2 regions of the Levilactobacillus sp. genome follow, and region 1 is predicted to be linked to the other one. Evidence: predicted binding sites of a transcription regulator. Region 1 holds the regulator's gene; the other holds the start of a gene.
What was found. The regulator LexA, encoded in region 1, represses DNA repair genes until DNA is damaged. The targets are predictions, from matches to a motif close to CNAACANNTGTTNG.
Positions count from the first base shown of each region.

Region 2: the regulator LexA is predicted to act here: its motif matches at 3,690-3,703, upstream of LKH74_RS03655 (Y-family DNA polymerase).

Region 1 is NZ_JALCJA010000001.1:381,879-389,311, forward strand. It holds gene LKH74_RS01825 (ABC transporter ATP-binding protein) at 1-410, opposite strand, end outside; gene LKH74_RS01830 (ABC transporter ATP-binding protein) at 400-2,160, opposite strand; gene LKH74_RS01835 (YneF family protein) at 2,296-2,520, opposite strand; gene LKH74_RS01840 (DUF896 domain-containing protein) at 2,621-2,869, opposite strand; gene lexA (transcriptional repressor LexA) at 3,064-3,693, shown strand; gene LKH74_RS01850 (nucleoside 2-deoxyribosyltransferase) at 4,171-4,611, opposite strand; gene LKH74_RS01855 (hypothetical protein) at 4,853-5,449, shown strand; gene LKH74_RS01860 (hydroxymethylglutaryl-CoA synthase) at 6,223-7,401, opposite strand.
Region 2 is NZ_JALCJA010000002.1:189,116-196,548, forward strand. It holds TPP riboswitch at 1-69, shown strand, start outside; gene thiM (hydroxyethylthiazole kinase) at 254-1,042, shown strand; gene thiD (bifunctional hydroxymethylpyrimidine kinase/phosphomethylpyrimidine kinase) at 1,630-2,445, shown strand; gene thiE (thiamine phosphate synthase) at 2,445-3,098, shown strand; gene LKH74_RS03655 (Y-family DNA polymerase) at 3,737-5,035, shown strand; gene LKH74_RS03660 (hypothetical protein) at 5,028-5,336, shown strand; gene LKH74_RS03665 (hypothetical protein) at 5,350-5,742, shown strand; gene LKH74_RS03670 (hypothetical protein) at 6,782-7,433, opposite strand, start outside.

The DNA of each region.
Region 1 (7,433 bases):
AGGATGGAGCCCCCCGGTGTTTGGTCGAAGTAGCGCATCCCCTTGCCATGTAAATCGTGAAATAATTTGCGACGGACATTTTCCAGCATGTATTCGGCGCCCATGGTACTGGTGTAGTTTTGCCAAAACTGGAAGATGGCCTTCACAATCATGCCGAAGAGATACAGCCCGGCAAACAGCCACATGATCACAATGGTGGCGTTATTGGTCCGTAAATACTTGTCCATATAGGTCTGCAGCAGCCACGGTAAGAAGACGTTGACCGCGCTGATCAAGGCCGACAGGATCACGGAGCCGATGAAAAACCACTTGTACGGCGCCGCAAACTTGAACAGCCGCTTGATCACGGTCAATTGCTCGCGACCGGACATGCTATGGGCCCAGGCGGATTCGTGCGTCTTATCTGCCATCACTGATACCTCCCTTCACTTGCGTTTCTAATTGTTGTTGCTCAAACATGCGTTGGTACCACCCGTGGGCGGCCATCAACTGCTCGTGCGTCCCGCGTTCGACGACGGCCCCTTGATCCAAGACCAAGATCTCGTCGGCATTCATGACGGAACTCAACCGGTGCGCGGAAATGATGGTGGTCTTGTTGGCCCGTTCGGCCTTCAGGTTCTCTAAGATCTCCGCTTCGGTCTCGGCATCCACCGCCGACAGCGCGTCATCCAAGATCAGCAACTCCGGATTGATCAACAGCGCCCGGGCAATCGCCAACCGTTGACGTTGACCCCCGGACAAAGAGATCCCTTCTTCACCGACCTCGGTATCGTAGCCAGCCGGCAATTTGGCAATCTGACCTGCCAGATCACTCTTGGCCGCCGCGGCTTCCACTTGCGCTTGGGTCGCTTCGGGCCGAGCAAAACGGATGTTTTCAAAGATATTTGTGGAAAACAGGAAACTTTCCTGTGGCACGTAGCCAATCGCCGGCAGGTAGCTGTCCAGCGCGTAATCTTTGATGGGATGACCGCCAAAGTCGATTTCGCCGGTGTAATTGTCAAACTCCCGCAGGATCAATTTCATAATCGTCGACTTTCCCGCGCCGACCCGCCCGACGATACCCAAGGTGTGGCCCGCTGGTAGCTCGAAGTCGATGCGTTTCAGGCTGGCCCCGGCGTTATCCGGATAGTCGAATTGCTGGACGTGATAACTCAGCGTCCCGCTCGGCCGCGTTTGAATTCCATTGGTCTGATCAATGATGTGGGTCTTTTGTGCCAACAATTCCATGACCCGGTCGTAACTGGCATTGCCCCGTTCCATGGTGTTGAACAACATCCCCACGGCAAACATCGGCCACACCATCATAGCCAGGTAACTGATGAAGGACACCAGGTTCCCAATCGTGATGACGTTGTGGGTGACAAACAGCCCCCCTAAGACGATGGTCGCCACGTACGAGATCGAAATAATCAGGGTAATGGCCGGGTCAAACATTGAATCCAGTCGGTTGACGTGCCGGTTGATCTCAATCGTCCGATCGACCTGGCTGTCAAAGTCGGCGACATCGGCGTCATCTTGGCCCAGTGTCTTGATGACCTTGATGCCACTGATACTTTCTTGGGCCTTGTTGTTCAGCCGTGAAAAGGCCGCCTGTGACTCGCCGAACGCCCGGTGAATCTTTTGCCCGAGATACCACGAGATGACCGCCAAAAACGGAAACGGCACGATGGCCAGCAACGTCAGCCGCCAGTCGATCAACGCCATCATGGCGATCAGCGTGGTGCCCCCAGTAATAATGGCGTCGGCGAATTGGAGAATCCCCCCGCCGGCGACCCGTTGGACGGCTTCCAAGTCGTTGGTCGCGTGGGCCATCAAGTCCCCGGTCCGATACTTCTGGTAGAAGACCCGGTCCATTTGCATGAAGTGGTTAAACAACCGGTTTCGTAACAGTTGTTCCAGCCGCGCCGCTCCACCCCAGATGGCGTTACGCCAAATGTAGCGCGTGGTGTATTGGGCCAAGGCCGCTAGCGTCACGAATAAGAGATCCATGGCCAGCACGCGTCCCGTCATGGTCTGCCCGTGAATGCCATCGACCATGTTTCCGATGATCCGCGGGGGAATAATGGCAATCAATGCCGTCAGCAAGAGGCCAATGACCCCGACCAGGTATCGCCGCCATTCCAATCGGAAATACCAAGATAGTTTGCGAAAAATACTCACGAACATCCCTCCTTAAAATTAGAATATGATTAAAATATAGCACAGACTTACTCATTTTACCGGAAAATCGTGAAATTACAACGAAAAAGACTCGCCCCAGGAAGAAACCTGGAAGCGAGCCTCAAATAAACCAACTTATTTTTTGTGTGCATTTTGTTGCATGGCGTTCATCATTTGATGAAGTTTCCGCTGTGAAGGCTTTTGGCCCATTTGCAACATCATTGCCCGTAATTGGTCTTCGTTGATTGGTGGATTGTCTTTCAGATAGTTTTCCATGTACTTCCGTGCGCCGAAAAAGCCACCTGCTGCACAGGCCAACCCCACGACGATCACGATTAAGATCCAGATCCAAGTTGCCAAGTCGTTTCCCCTCCTTTGATGAAGTCATTCATTTAACAATTCTACACAAACTTAACGCAAATTAAAAGAGCGAATCCCAAAAAGGACCCGCCAGTACGCCTTAATCGTCCCGTAAGCCTTTGTCGCGTTGAATCTGCCGGACCTTTTCCGGGGTGACTTCCTTACCATTTTTGTCGTAGACCTGCAACATCTCGACTTGGCTCTTGAAGCTCGCCCGGAAGAGCTTTAGGTATTGTTGCCGCAAGCCGGCACGTTCCGTCTTTTCCTCGGGCGTTAAGCCTTCCGCCTTATTTTTGTGTGCAAGTTCATTGATGCGCGTTAATAACGTGTCCATTGTTGGTTCTGCCATGAACAGTCCTCCTTGAGAAAAAATTTTGGGTTTAGTTATCGAAGTTTCCTTAAAAATTCAAGTCGACACCTATCATATCAGGGTTATTTTCAAATTTCAACCAATTTAACCGAACATCTGTTTGAAAACGTTCGGTACCTATGCTACAATTGCACTAAACAAAACTACGAATGACGAACGAGGTGGCAGAAAAAATGAGTAAGGCTTCTGAGAACAAACAAATCGCCGTTCTCCGCTTCATTTGGGAACGGGTCAACGAAAAAGGGTATCCCCCGACTGTCCGTGAAATCGGGGAAGCCGTGGCGCTTTCCTCAACTTCAACGGTCCACGGTCACATCGCCCGCCTGGAAAAGAAAGGCCTGCTGGTCAAGGACCCCACGAAACCCCGGGCGCTGGAAGTCACGCCGGCAGGACTGGAAGAACTGGGCGTCCACGAAGAACAGACCAAGATTCCCGTCTTGGGGACCGTCACGGCCGGCGAACCGATTCTCGCCGTTCAGGAAGCCACAGATTACTTCCCTGTGCCACCTGAATTCGAAAACGATGACGATCAACTCTTCATGCTCACGATTCGCGGCGAAAGTATGATCAATATCGGCATCTTAAATGGTGACCAAGTCATCGTCCGCCGGCAACAATCCGCCGATAACGGCGATGTCGTCATTGCCATGACCGAAGAAAACGAAGCGACCTGCAAACGGTTCTTCAAAGAAGCCGATCACTACCGGCTCCAACCAGAAAATGACACCATGGCGCCAATCATCTTGAATCACGTCAGCATCTTGGGTAAAGTCGTCGGCTTATTCCGCGACGATGTCCACTAGACTCTGCATACTTAAGTTAAAGCCAGCTCTCGATTTGAGGACTGGCTTTTTTAGTGACTGAAGATTGACTGGCAGCAATCGGCTAGAAAGATTGCCGTCATGCGATTTCGCGTTAAGACTAGTTGTTGACGACTGCAATAACCAAAACTGGCCACCTACCGTTCGCCAAAGGTGCTGACCACTAATAACCGACTAACCCCTTGTTAGCAGTTAGCTGCTCAATTATTTTCTTGTCAACACCGCGGGACTGATAGGCATTATCTCGCCGGAGACAGCCAGGGCCAGGGTGGAGCCAGCTGTGTCGACGGTGTTACCTGGCGTTGTTTGCCAGGTTACAGCGTGGGACGACTTGAAAGACTGGCCGGTTTTGCCAGGCTTTCAAGCGAACCGGAAGACCGTTCCTCAGGCTGGAGGTGTTCCCCAGAGCAGGCGGAACCCTGGCTGACGCAGGCACTGATTTAACCAATCCACCGATTGCTAGATGACTTCGCCGTGATAATGGCTTTCTGGCAAGGTTGAAAAGTCGTAAGCGGCCAAGGCTTCGGCTTCGCGTAAGTAGGCGTGGAGCCCCTCTGCCAACATCAGGTTTAAGATCGTATCCTTCTCGTGCAAGACCACGATTGGCTTCTTACTGTGAAAGGCGTACCCAATTTCAAAGGCCGTCCCCGAATCCACCTGGTCGTCCACGAAGTCGACTAGGGCAACGACGACATCCGCCTGGTCAATCTGGTGAACATCCATTTGGAAGGTTTCCGTTGCCCATTTGGGCGTCCCCATTTCCAGGTCATGAATTTCGTTCAATCGGGGGCTAAAGACGTTGCCCACCCGGGGATTGGCAGCCAAGGCCTTTTCTGCCCGTTCAATCCGGGAAATCTGTTCATCACTGAAGAAGGGTCCTGCTAAGTACACGTTAGTCAATCGAATCTCCTCATTTCTCTCTTGAATGTCCTTATTATACCGGAAACATTAACTCTATGCGATAGGTTTTTGATTAATATTCGGTTATAATTCCCCGAGAAGCCGTTTTCACGCACTACAAAAATAAAATATTCGAATTTGCCAATTGTTTCACGTTTTTTCGCGAACCCTTATCACTTCCTAACGGTTGCTATAATATTCATGCTATACTTAGCTTAACTTATCATGCGGAGGGGTTAACATGTTCTTAGGAATTGCGATTTTGGGTGCTATTTTCATTGTTATCACGTTTTTCTCGGTGATCAACGCTGGGCGACGGGGAGAATCACGGCGGGGCCCGTTGATTGTTTTGGTGCTCACAATTTTAGTCACGGCCGGCGCCATTTGGAAACTGCCCTACTGGTCGGCTGATCACCACCACAGTGACCAATCGGCAGCCAGCTCCGTTTCTAAAACGTCATCTCTCAGCTCCCAGTCTGGACAGGCCTTTGCCAGCAGCACGCCGACCATGACCCAAGCCGAAGCGGAAAAGCAGGTCGCTCAGCAGTTGGCGAAGTCCCTAAAGAAATTGGGCCCAGTCACTTTCGACAAGGCCAGCAAGACCTACACGTTGACCATCACCAATACCAATTTGAAGAAAACCATCAAGGGCTTACACGCCGATCCGAGTCAGGCCAAACAAGCCAAATGGCCGAAGTTTGCGCACAACTTCATTCAGACCAGCGCGTCATTGAAAAAGGCGTTGGGTAAGGGCTACAGCCTAGTGTTTCGGGTCGGTCACCAGTCGCCCGTCTTGGTCTACAAGGACGGCTACCTCACTAAGAATCAATTCGAATAGTTTGTAAAATGAAGGGTCTGGGAAAAACATCCCAGACCCTTTTGTATCACCTTTAAATGACCGAAACATGCGCCAACAGGCAACTGATTCCGCTTAGCAGTGTTAATTGAAAGTTGAAAGACGGAAATCAGCTGGCGTTATTGTTGTCATGCAGCTCATGGCGTTAAAAATAGTCGTTTACGGCTTCGCAATGAAAACTGGCCGCCTACCGTTCGCCAAATATGGGTTGGAACGCTGGGGCGGACGGGCCGAGCCAAAGAGCGGTCTCGACGCCTCGCTTTGAGCCGCAACCCACGTCTCAAAGACGCCAGTTTCCTAAGCGGCATGAATCGCGCCACTAAGGAAACTCCCACGGCTGAACCCATATTTGGCGAACTCTCGGCTAAGGTAGTGCATGCCAGAAATGGTCGTCTTAACCCCAGATAGTAGCTACATTGTCGACCGGTCCATCATTAACACAGTGTTACTGATAGACTTCAACCTTGCCGGAGGCAGCCAGGGGGGAGCCAGCTGTGTCGGCGGTGTTGGCTGAGGTCCTTTCTCAGCCTACAGCGCGGGACGACTTGAGAGACTGGTGATTTTTTCCAGGCTTTCAAGCGAACCGGAAGACCGCTTCTCAGGCTGGAGGTGTTCCCCAGAGCAGGCGGAACCCTGGCTGACGTAGGCGCCTGGTTTCACTAACTTTAAATGTCAGAACACCGCTGTTACAGCAATCAATACGTTAATTTTAGGTTGTTCGCCAGTTAACCGCCTGTTGGCTCACGCTTTCCGACCTAATTGGTAGCTTGATGACGGTACTGCCGTTGTTGATGTTGGCGGCCGGCCAAATAATACGGTGCCCGTTCTTGCCCCACGGCCAGTTGGGTATCGCGTCCATCGTTACTGAGTTGTTGCTGGAAAATGGCCTCGTATTCGGCCACACTGACGGCTTGGCGGTCGGCCAATTGTCGCGTTAAGAAGTCGTCGTCAAATCCAGATTGGTAATCGGGTTGCAGCACGCCGCTGAAGAATTCACCCTCGGCACCCGAGCCGTAGCTAAAGAAGCCCAACCGTTCGCCCCCGGTCAGTGTCCCGTGACGCAGTAAGGACAGGAAACTCAGGTATAACGACCCCGTATAGAGATTGCCGACTTCGCGATTATCCGCCTGGCTGGCCTCAAAAGCCGCCGTCAAGGATGCTTGCTGGGGTTCGTCGGCTTCCGGCAGGATCTGGCGGAGACCCTTGCGCCCCATCTTGGTAAATGGTAAATGGAAAACGAACGCCGAAAAGTCCGCAATCGACCGCTGCGTTTGTGCCTGGTAGTCGGCCCAAACCGTCTTGAAGAAGTCCAGGTACACGTTGGTCGAGTATTTACCATCGACCAAGGCCTCGGTCCGATAGGTTGGCCGCCAAAAGTCCATCACGTCCGCGGTGTGGTAACTGCTGATGGCATCTAACGCCAGGATCGTTGGATCCGCCGTGACCAGCATGGCAACTGCGCCGCCGCCCTGAGTGACCTCACCGGCCGTGCGCAGGCCGTAGCGGGCAATATCGGCCCCAATGACCAGCACCTTGGCCGTCGGGTGGACCCGAACAAAGTCGGCCGCCAACTGCAAGCCCGCGGTAGCCCCGTAGCACGCTTGTTTCAGTTCAATCGCCCGGGTATTGGCCGGCAGACCCAATAAATGCGCGAGGTACACCGCTGTCGCCTTAGAATTATCGACGCCAGATTCGGTGCCGAATAATACCATATTGATGTCGGCCTTGATAGCTGGCGTCAGAATCTGACTCGCCGCATTGGCCGCCATGGTCACAACATCTTGGGTCGGCGGGATCACCGCCTGTTTGGATTGGCCGATTCCAATCAGATATTTATTGGGGTCCTCCCCCCGCGCATGTGCCAGATCGACCATGTCTAGATAGTGGTCTGGGGTAAAAAAGCCAATCTTATCAATGCCTACAGTTACGGTCATGGTGTCAAAATCCTCCTAAAATTCCTTGTGCA
Region 2 (7,433 bases), on a different contig from region 1:
ACGGGCGACCGTGATCCCTTGGAACCTGTCAAGTTCAGACTTGCGAAGGGAACGTGTCGTGGCACCCACAACGGGCCACCGGTTCACTGAACGTGAGGCGGGGCCCGCTTTTTGTTTGGTGGAAAATTAAAGCGCTCACATAGTGGTTCGTTAGGTGGCCGTTAAATGCATGGCGTACCCCGCAGGTTTGTGTCACCGGCCGGGTATGCTAGAAGTGGCCGTTTACGGGACCAATTCAAGGGAGGAATTACCAATGAAAGTGGCTTTGCTAGATGAATTACGGGCACAAAACCCGATTGTCTTTAACGTGTCGAATTTCGTGACCGTCCAGGACGTGGCTAACGGCATCAACGCGATTGGCGCGTCGCCCATCATGTCCGAAGAGGTGGCCGAGGCGGACGAAATGGTTGGCCTGGCGGGGGCGGTGTGCCTGAACCTGGGGGCCGTCACCGCCACGCAGGTCACCCAGATTCGCGCCGTGGGGCAGTCCGCCAACCGGCAACACCGGCCGCTGGTGATCGACCCAGTGGCTGTCGGCGCCGTAAAATACCGGATGCAAATGGCGACCGGCCTGTTAAACGATTTTCATCCCGACGTGATTCGGGGCAATGCCGGTGAAATTGCGGCACTGGCGGGAGTCGACTGGCAGGCCAAGGGCATTGACGCCGGCGAAGGCACCGGTGACCGGACGGCGATTGCCAAGGCCTGCGCGCAGAAATTAAAGTGCGTAGTCATCCTCTCTGGCCCCACGGACGTCATCACGGATGGTGAGCGGGCGGTCAAGGTCTTGAACGGGACGAAATTGTTCCAGATCCACGTTGGCTCGGGCGACATGCTCTCCAGCATCGTGGCGGCCTTCTGCGCGGTCACGGACGACTACTTTGAAGCGGCCCAAACGGCCTGCCTGGTCTTTGCGGCCATCGGCCAACTGGTCGCGGAAGCCACGCCTAATCTGGGAGCGGGGACCTTTATCGTGAAGCTCCTCGACAAGCTCCAAACCACCACCGTCGCGGAAATCGAAGGCATTGCGGCTTTCGAATAATAAATGTTTCGGGGCTGGCCGCCTTATCCAGAAAATGGCGGAAACCAGTGCCTACGCCTGCCGGGGTTCCGCTTGCTATGGGGAACGGCTCCAGCCGAAGGGCGGTCTGCCGCCTCGCTTTGAAGCCTGGCGCAACCCACCAGTCTCCAAAGTCGTCCCACGCTGTAGGCTGGCAAACGACGCCAGCCAACACCGTCGACACAGCCGGCTCCACCCCGGCGATCTCCGGCAGGGTAGTGACCTTGTTGTTGGATAGCGTAACGCCCAGCTTTGGGGGAGATGGTTGTCGTTCTCGTTGACGGCATGTTGATTATTCAAGTAAGGGTGATTGATAAGCAACAATCGGAGCCGTGAGTGGCGCGAAATCTAGGTTCAGCCGGGGAATTTGCCAGTGGGCTTTGCTGGCAAATTGGTGACTTTGAGACAGCGAATTTCTGGCTCAAAGCAAGCACCGAGACCGCATTTTGGCTCGGGGCGTCCTCCCCCAGCGTTCCAACCTAGATTTCGTGCCGCGGTAGGCGGACAGTTTCCACAACCTATCAATAATTTAATCATCAAAGAAGTAGAACCAGAAGGGATGAGTAACAATGGCAAATGAATTTCCACAAACCTTAACGATTGCTGGGACCGACAGCGGGGGTGGGGCCGGCGTGATGGCCGACCTGAAGACGATGCAAGAGCGCAACGTCTTCGCCACCGCCGTCATCGTCGCGGTGACCGCGCAAAATACACTGGGTGTGCAGGACTTTATGGCCTTGCCGCAAAAATTAATTGACGAACAATTTGCCTCACTAGCGGCAGACCTGAAGATTCGGGCCTGCAAGACGGGGATGTTGGCCGATGCAGCTCACGTGCATGGCGTCGTGGAAAATTTGAAAAAATACCAGTTCGGTCCATTGACGGTCGATCCGGTCATGATTGCCAAGGGCGGGGCGGCGTTGTTGGCCGACGATGCCGTGGCCACGGTGCGTGAAGAGCTGGTGCCGCTGGCGGATGTGTTGACGCCTAACTTGCCGGAAGCCGAACGTTTGACCGGGCAAAAGATTACGACGGCGGCTGATATGGAACGGGCTGCCGTGGCACTCCAAGACCTGGGGGCCAAGAACATCATCATCAAGGGCGGCCACGAAGCCACGCCGGATAAGGCCAGTGACTTCGTGTTACTAGATGACGGGCGGTCATTTTGGCTGACGGCACCGCGCTATGATACTGTGCGGACTCACGGCACGGGCGACACGCTGTCGTCTTGCATCACCGCCGAACTGGCGAAGGGCAAGGATTTCGAATCGGCCATTCGCCTGGGCAAGGACTACGTGACAGCGGCCATCGCCAATCCCATCGCGGTCGGCCACGGTCACGGACCATTGAACCATTGGGCTTACAATCAAGGAGGCGCTGAATAATGTCAGTGACGTTTGAACCAGGCCTGTTACGGGCCTACTTTGTGGCGGGGAGCCAAGACGTTCCCGGTCAAGATTTGCGTAAGGTGTTGGCGACCATGCTGGATGCCGGTATCACGGCGTTTCAGTTCAGAGACAAGGGTGCCAGTACGTTAAATGAGGAGCAGCGGTTGGCGCTGGGCAGCGATTTGCGGGTGCAGTGTCACGAGGCCAACATCCCGTTTATCGTGGATGACGACGTGGATCTGGCCATCTTGCTAAATGCGGACGGCATCCACGTGGGCCAAAGCGACCAGAAGATTCAGCAGGTCATCGAAAAGGTCGATGATCGACGGATGTTCGTGGGCTTGTCGTGCAACACGGCGGCTCAGGTGGCGGCGGCCAACCAGATTGACGGTATCGACTACATCGGTAGCGGTCCCATCTACCCGACTGTTTCCAAGGATGACGCCGATCCGGCCATGGGTGTCGACGGTCTGGCCGCGCTGGTCAAGCAGGCCAACGTGCCCATCGTGGCAATCGGCGGCGTGACGGTCGACTCTCTGCCAGCCATCGCGGCGACAGGAGCCGCGGGGGTCGCAGTCATCACCCTGTTGACGCGCAGTGATGACCCCTTGGCCGACACGCAGGCCATGCGGCGCGCTTTTCAAAAGTAATGGTCGTGGTAGTTTAGCAGACTGTTCCCACAAACCTGTGACTTTAGTCGAGGGTGGTCGATGAATACCGGCCGCTCCTGAATAGCTTCTATCACAAAAGACCTAGCTCCGAGAATCATTCGGAACTAGGTCTTTTTTTAAATACACACGGGTTGAAAAGATTCGATTGGTAAGCGCATACATTTGGACACACCCAAAAAGCTGTAACAGCCTGGTTTGGTCCGGTAAAACCAAAAAACAGGTCCGATTTCACCGTGTTTAAGTGCGGCAAATCGAAACCTGCTTAAAAGTTGAGGAAGCTAGTTGACTAGGGCTAACTTCACAAGTACATTCTAACACGACTACCAAATAAAAGCCACTAAAATAAGGTAATCCCACAATCTGTTAGTTAATTTAATGGCATAACCGGACTGTTAAATTGGTGGTTTAGTTAGTTTAAAGGGTGGCGGGTTGGTGGACAAAATCGGTCTATGTTCACGGCCGCTAATCAGGGGATAAGCAAGTGAATCTTTTCCTGAATGATTCTGGAAAACGAGGCCAGTGGGTTGCCCAAAAAGTTAGCGATTAATTTCGCTGTTCCCCTTGCAAATTAGAACAAGTGTTCGTATAATGAGAACAACGAAGGGAGGAAACGTGCCATGGACTACAGCCACGAACCACACGGGATGTTCTTTATGATCGACAACAAGTCGTTTTACGCCAGCGTCGAGAGCGTGGAGCGGGGGTTGAACCCGCTGAAATCCGTGATCGTCGTGATGTCGGAAGCGGACAATACCGGTTCGGGGCTGGTCTTGGCCGCGTCGCCGATGGCCAAAAAGCTCTTTGGCATCAGCAATGTCTCCCGGCAATACGAGGTCCCCCGTGACCCGCGCATTTTGGTGGTGCCGCCGCGGATGAACCTTTACATTCAAAAAAATCTGGCCATCAATAAGATTTTTCGCGAGTACGTGACCGATGCCGATTTATTTCCGTATTCCATCGATGAGTCCATCTTGGACATGACCAAGTCGTGGCGGTTGTTTGGCCGCACGCCAGAGGAGGTCGCCCGCAAGATTCAGTTGCGGATTCGTCATGAGCTGGGCCTGTACACGACGGTCGGCATTGGGGAGAACCCCGTTCAAGCCAAGCTGGCCTTGGATCTGCAGGCCAAACACGACCGCGAGTTGATCGGCCGTCTGACCTACGAGACGGTTCCGCAATATATCTGGCCCATCACGCAGCTGACCAAGGTGTGGAGCATCGGTCACCGCACCGCCGCGCACCTGCAGCGACTGGGGATCCACAGCATGGGTGAGCTGGCCCACGTGAACCCGTATGAGTTGCAGCAAACGATGGGGCTGATGGGTGCGCAACTCTTTGCGCTGGCCTGGGGCATCGACCGCAGTCATTTCACCCAGGTGCGCCCGCCCAAGGAGAAGAGCTGGAGCAATTCGCAGGTCTTGCCGCGCGATTACCGCGTGCAAAGTGAAATCGAGCTGGTCTTGCGTGAAATCGGCCTGCAGACCACGGCCCGCATGCGCCACCACCAGCAACAGACCAGTTGTATCAGCCTGTACGTCGGCTTTGCTTGGGATGGCCAAGCCGACGATGGCCGCAGCGGCTTACACCACAGCCGGCGCATCGACCCGACCGACAACGCCCAAACGATTATCCGGGAATTGGTGACGTTGTTTCGGGAGAATTGGGACGGCCAACCGGTCCGCAACCTAGGGGTCGGTCTGTCACGTCTGAGCCCCAGCGGCCGGCTGCAACTGGACTTGTTTCAAGACCCCCAACGCCAGATCAAGGACGATAAATTTGACCGGGTCATCGACGAACTGCGGGACCGCTTTGGCAAGACCGCCGTCATTCCGGCCAGCAGCCTCTTGAAGGGCGGCACCATGTTACGCCGGGCCGCGCTGGTCGGGGGCCACAATGGGGGGAATAGCTTTGATTGATGAGACCAAGGAAGCTGAGTTGATTTTACGTCGCTTGCAGCCCCTGTTTACGGCCCAGTGGCACTGTCAATACCGCCTGGATGTGGTCAATAATCAGTACGGCCACGTCTTCAATTTCTTCTTGGACATTCAACGAAAAAATCATCGCGAACGGTCGATTCCGCTGCATTCACTGCGCACCACCGACCTGGCCGTCTTGGAGCGAGTCCTCAACCAGGTCCGACAGGGAACGGCGCTTACGCTGCATTTTGTCGACTTCGGTCGCGTGCGCTGGCCACTGAGTCAGCGCTGGATTCGTTAGGAAGTGACGCGTCATGATCTTGCACCAAACTGACAACGACGACCTCGCCCAGAACTTCTTTCACCGCGATTATCACGACCGCGGCATGTTGAAGTGGGGCGGGTTCTACTTGTCCGATCACACCAGCGCCTTGGCCAAAATGCATGCGGCCGAGCAGGTGGAACGGCCCTTGCCTGAACAAACTGCGGCGGTCGTCAGTGAGCGCCTCGCCGCAGCCTGGCGCAGTCAACAGCCGGTCCACCTGCAATTAAACGTGGTGGATGACAATCAGACCATTCAGCTTTTGGATGGGGTGATTGCCGGGGTATTTGACGATCAAATCATTTGCCAGCTGCCTACCGGTAAATGCCAATCGGTAGCGCTAGCCGCAATTCGATGCGTTGTTTCACCGAAAAACGTGCACTGACCACAGAGAGGGTCGGTGCACGTTTTTGGTTTAGCAAAGGGACCATCGATGCCGACCGCGACATCAGTGTTCCCTTTGTTGGAGATTGAGTTATGGTGTGTTTCACAGATGGGTTGAAGCCCACCTCGGTGCCAGTATAACATTGCGGCGACCGTTTGTTTACTCGTTCGGTACCGATTGTGAAATTAACTGCTTTGTTAAGCGGAACCAGTTGCCTGTTGGCGCACGTTTCAGCTATCTAAAGTTGGCGCAGTTGGTGCTGGCCGCCTACCGTGGCGCGAAATCTAGGTTGGAACGCTGGGGGAGGACGGCCTGAGCCCAAGCCCGGTCTCAGCCCTTGCTTTGAGCCGAAAACCACGTCTCAAAGTCACCAATTTACCAGCAAAGCCCACTGGCAAATTCCCCGGCTGAACCTAGATTTCGCGCCACTCTCGGCTACAATGATGGTTGTCAGCAGCGGTTGATTTATCGGTACCGTCAACGTGGCTGTGTCGTAGTGGGGGTGTGTGGCGATAGTGCCTGCGACCGTCAGGGATTCAGGTTGCTCAACGTTGGGTCGTGATGACTGGCGGCAGTAGTGGATGACGGCCACAACGTTTGTGACTGTCATCCACGCAATCAGTGTCAGCAGCGTGGTCCCCGGCGGCTACCTGAAATTTTCAGCTACATTAAGGGCAACTGTTGGCTCAACCGTCATGGACAACCACTACCAAAGCCGAGAGTTCGCTAGAGATGAGTTCAGCTGTGGGAGTTCCCTTAGTGCCACGGGCCAGGGCACTTAGGGAACTGGCAACTTGGAGACGCGGGCCATCGGCTCCAAGTTGAGGTCCGAGACCGCTCTGTGGCTCGGGCCGACGCCCTCAGCGTTCCGACTCATCTCTAGCGAACGGTAAGGCGGCCAGCACACACCGTGTAACCAACGGATAAGGTAGGCGCAAGCAGCGGCAGGCTTTCACCAAGTAACCAACATAAAACGGAAGAACGCAAAAAAGGTAGTCACCGTGGACCACTCGCGGCGACTACCCAATTTGATTATAAGCTAAAATTTATTAGTTGTGGTCTTCATCAACTCGGCACCCTTGTTGGTCATCAGGTAACCCGCACCGTTCTTGGTGAACTGGATACCTTCAAACTCACGCTTGCCGCTCAAGTTGGTGGCTTCGACCTGCTTAGCCTTCAAATGGCCCAGCTTGGAAACGGGCACGGATGAAATGCTACTGTCGGAGACGAAGTACAACCGGTTACGTTTAACGTTGTACGCGATGGACTGTGGCTTGGTACCTGGACGGTAACGCAGACCTTGCATAACCAAGTGGAACTTCACTGACTTCTTGTTGATCTTACCCTTGTAGATCTTGACTGCGCCCTTAGGTGCCCAGCCGCCGTTGGAGTAGGTAAAGAAGTAGGCATTGCCCTTTTTGTCAAACGTCAGGTTGGACCCCATGGTAACGGTGTTCTTCAACATGAACTTGATCTTCTTGGTTGGCTTCAACGTCTTGGTTGAGACCTGTTGGACATTGGAGTGAATCTTAACGGGTGCGCCGATGAACCAGAGTTGGCCGTTCTTAGGGTTCATGGCCAGTGATTGACCGTGACCGGTGTTAAATTTCGGCCCAATCTTGATGTACTTCATGATGGCCTTGTCGGTGCTGGTCATTTGGTTGACGGAGTGGTCGTAAGTGGCGCGACGC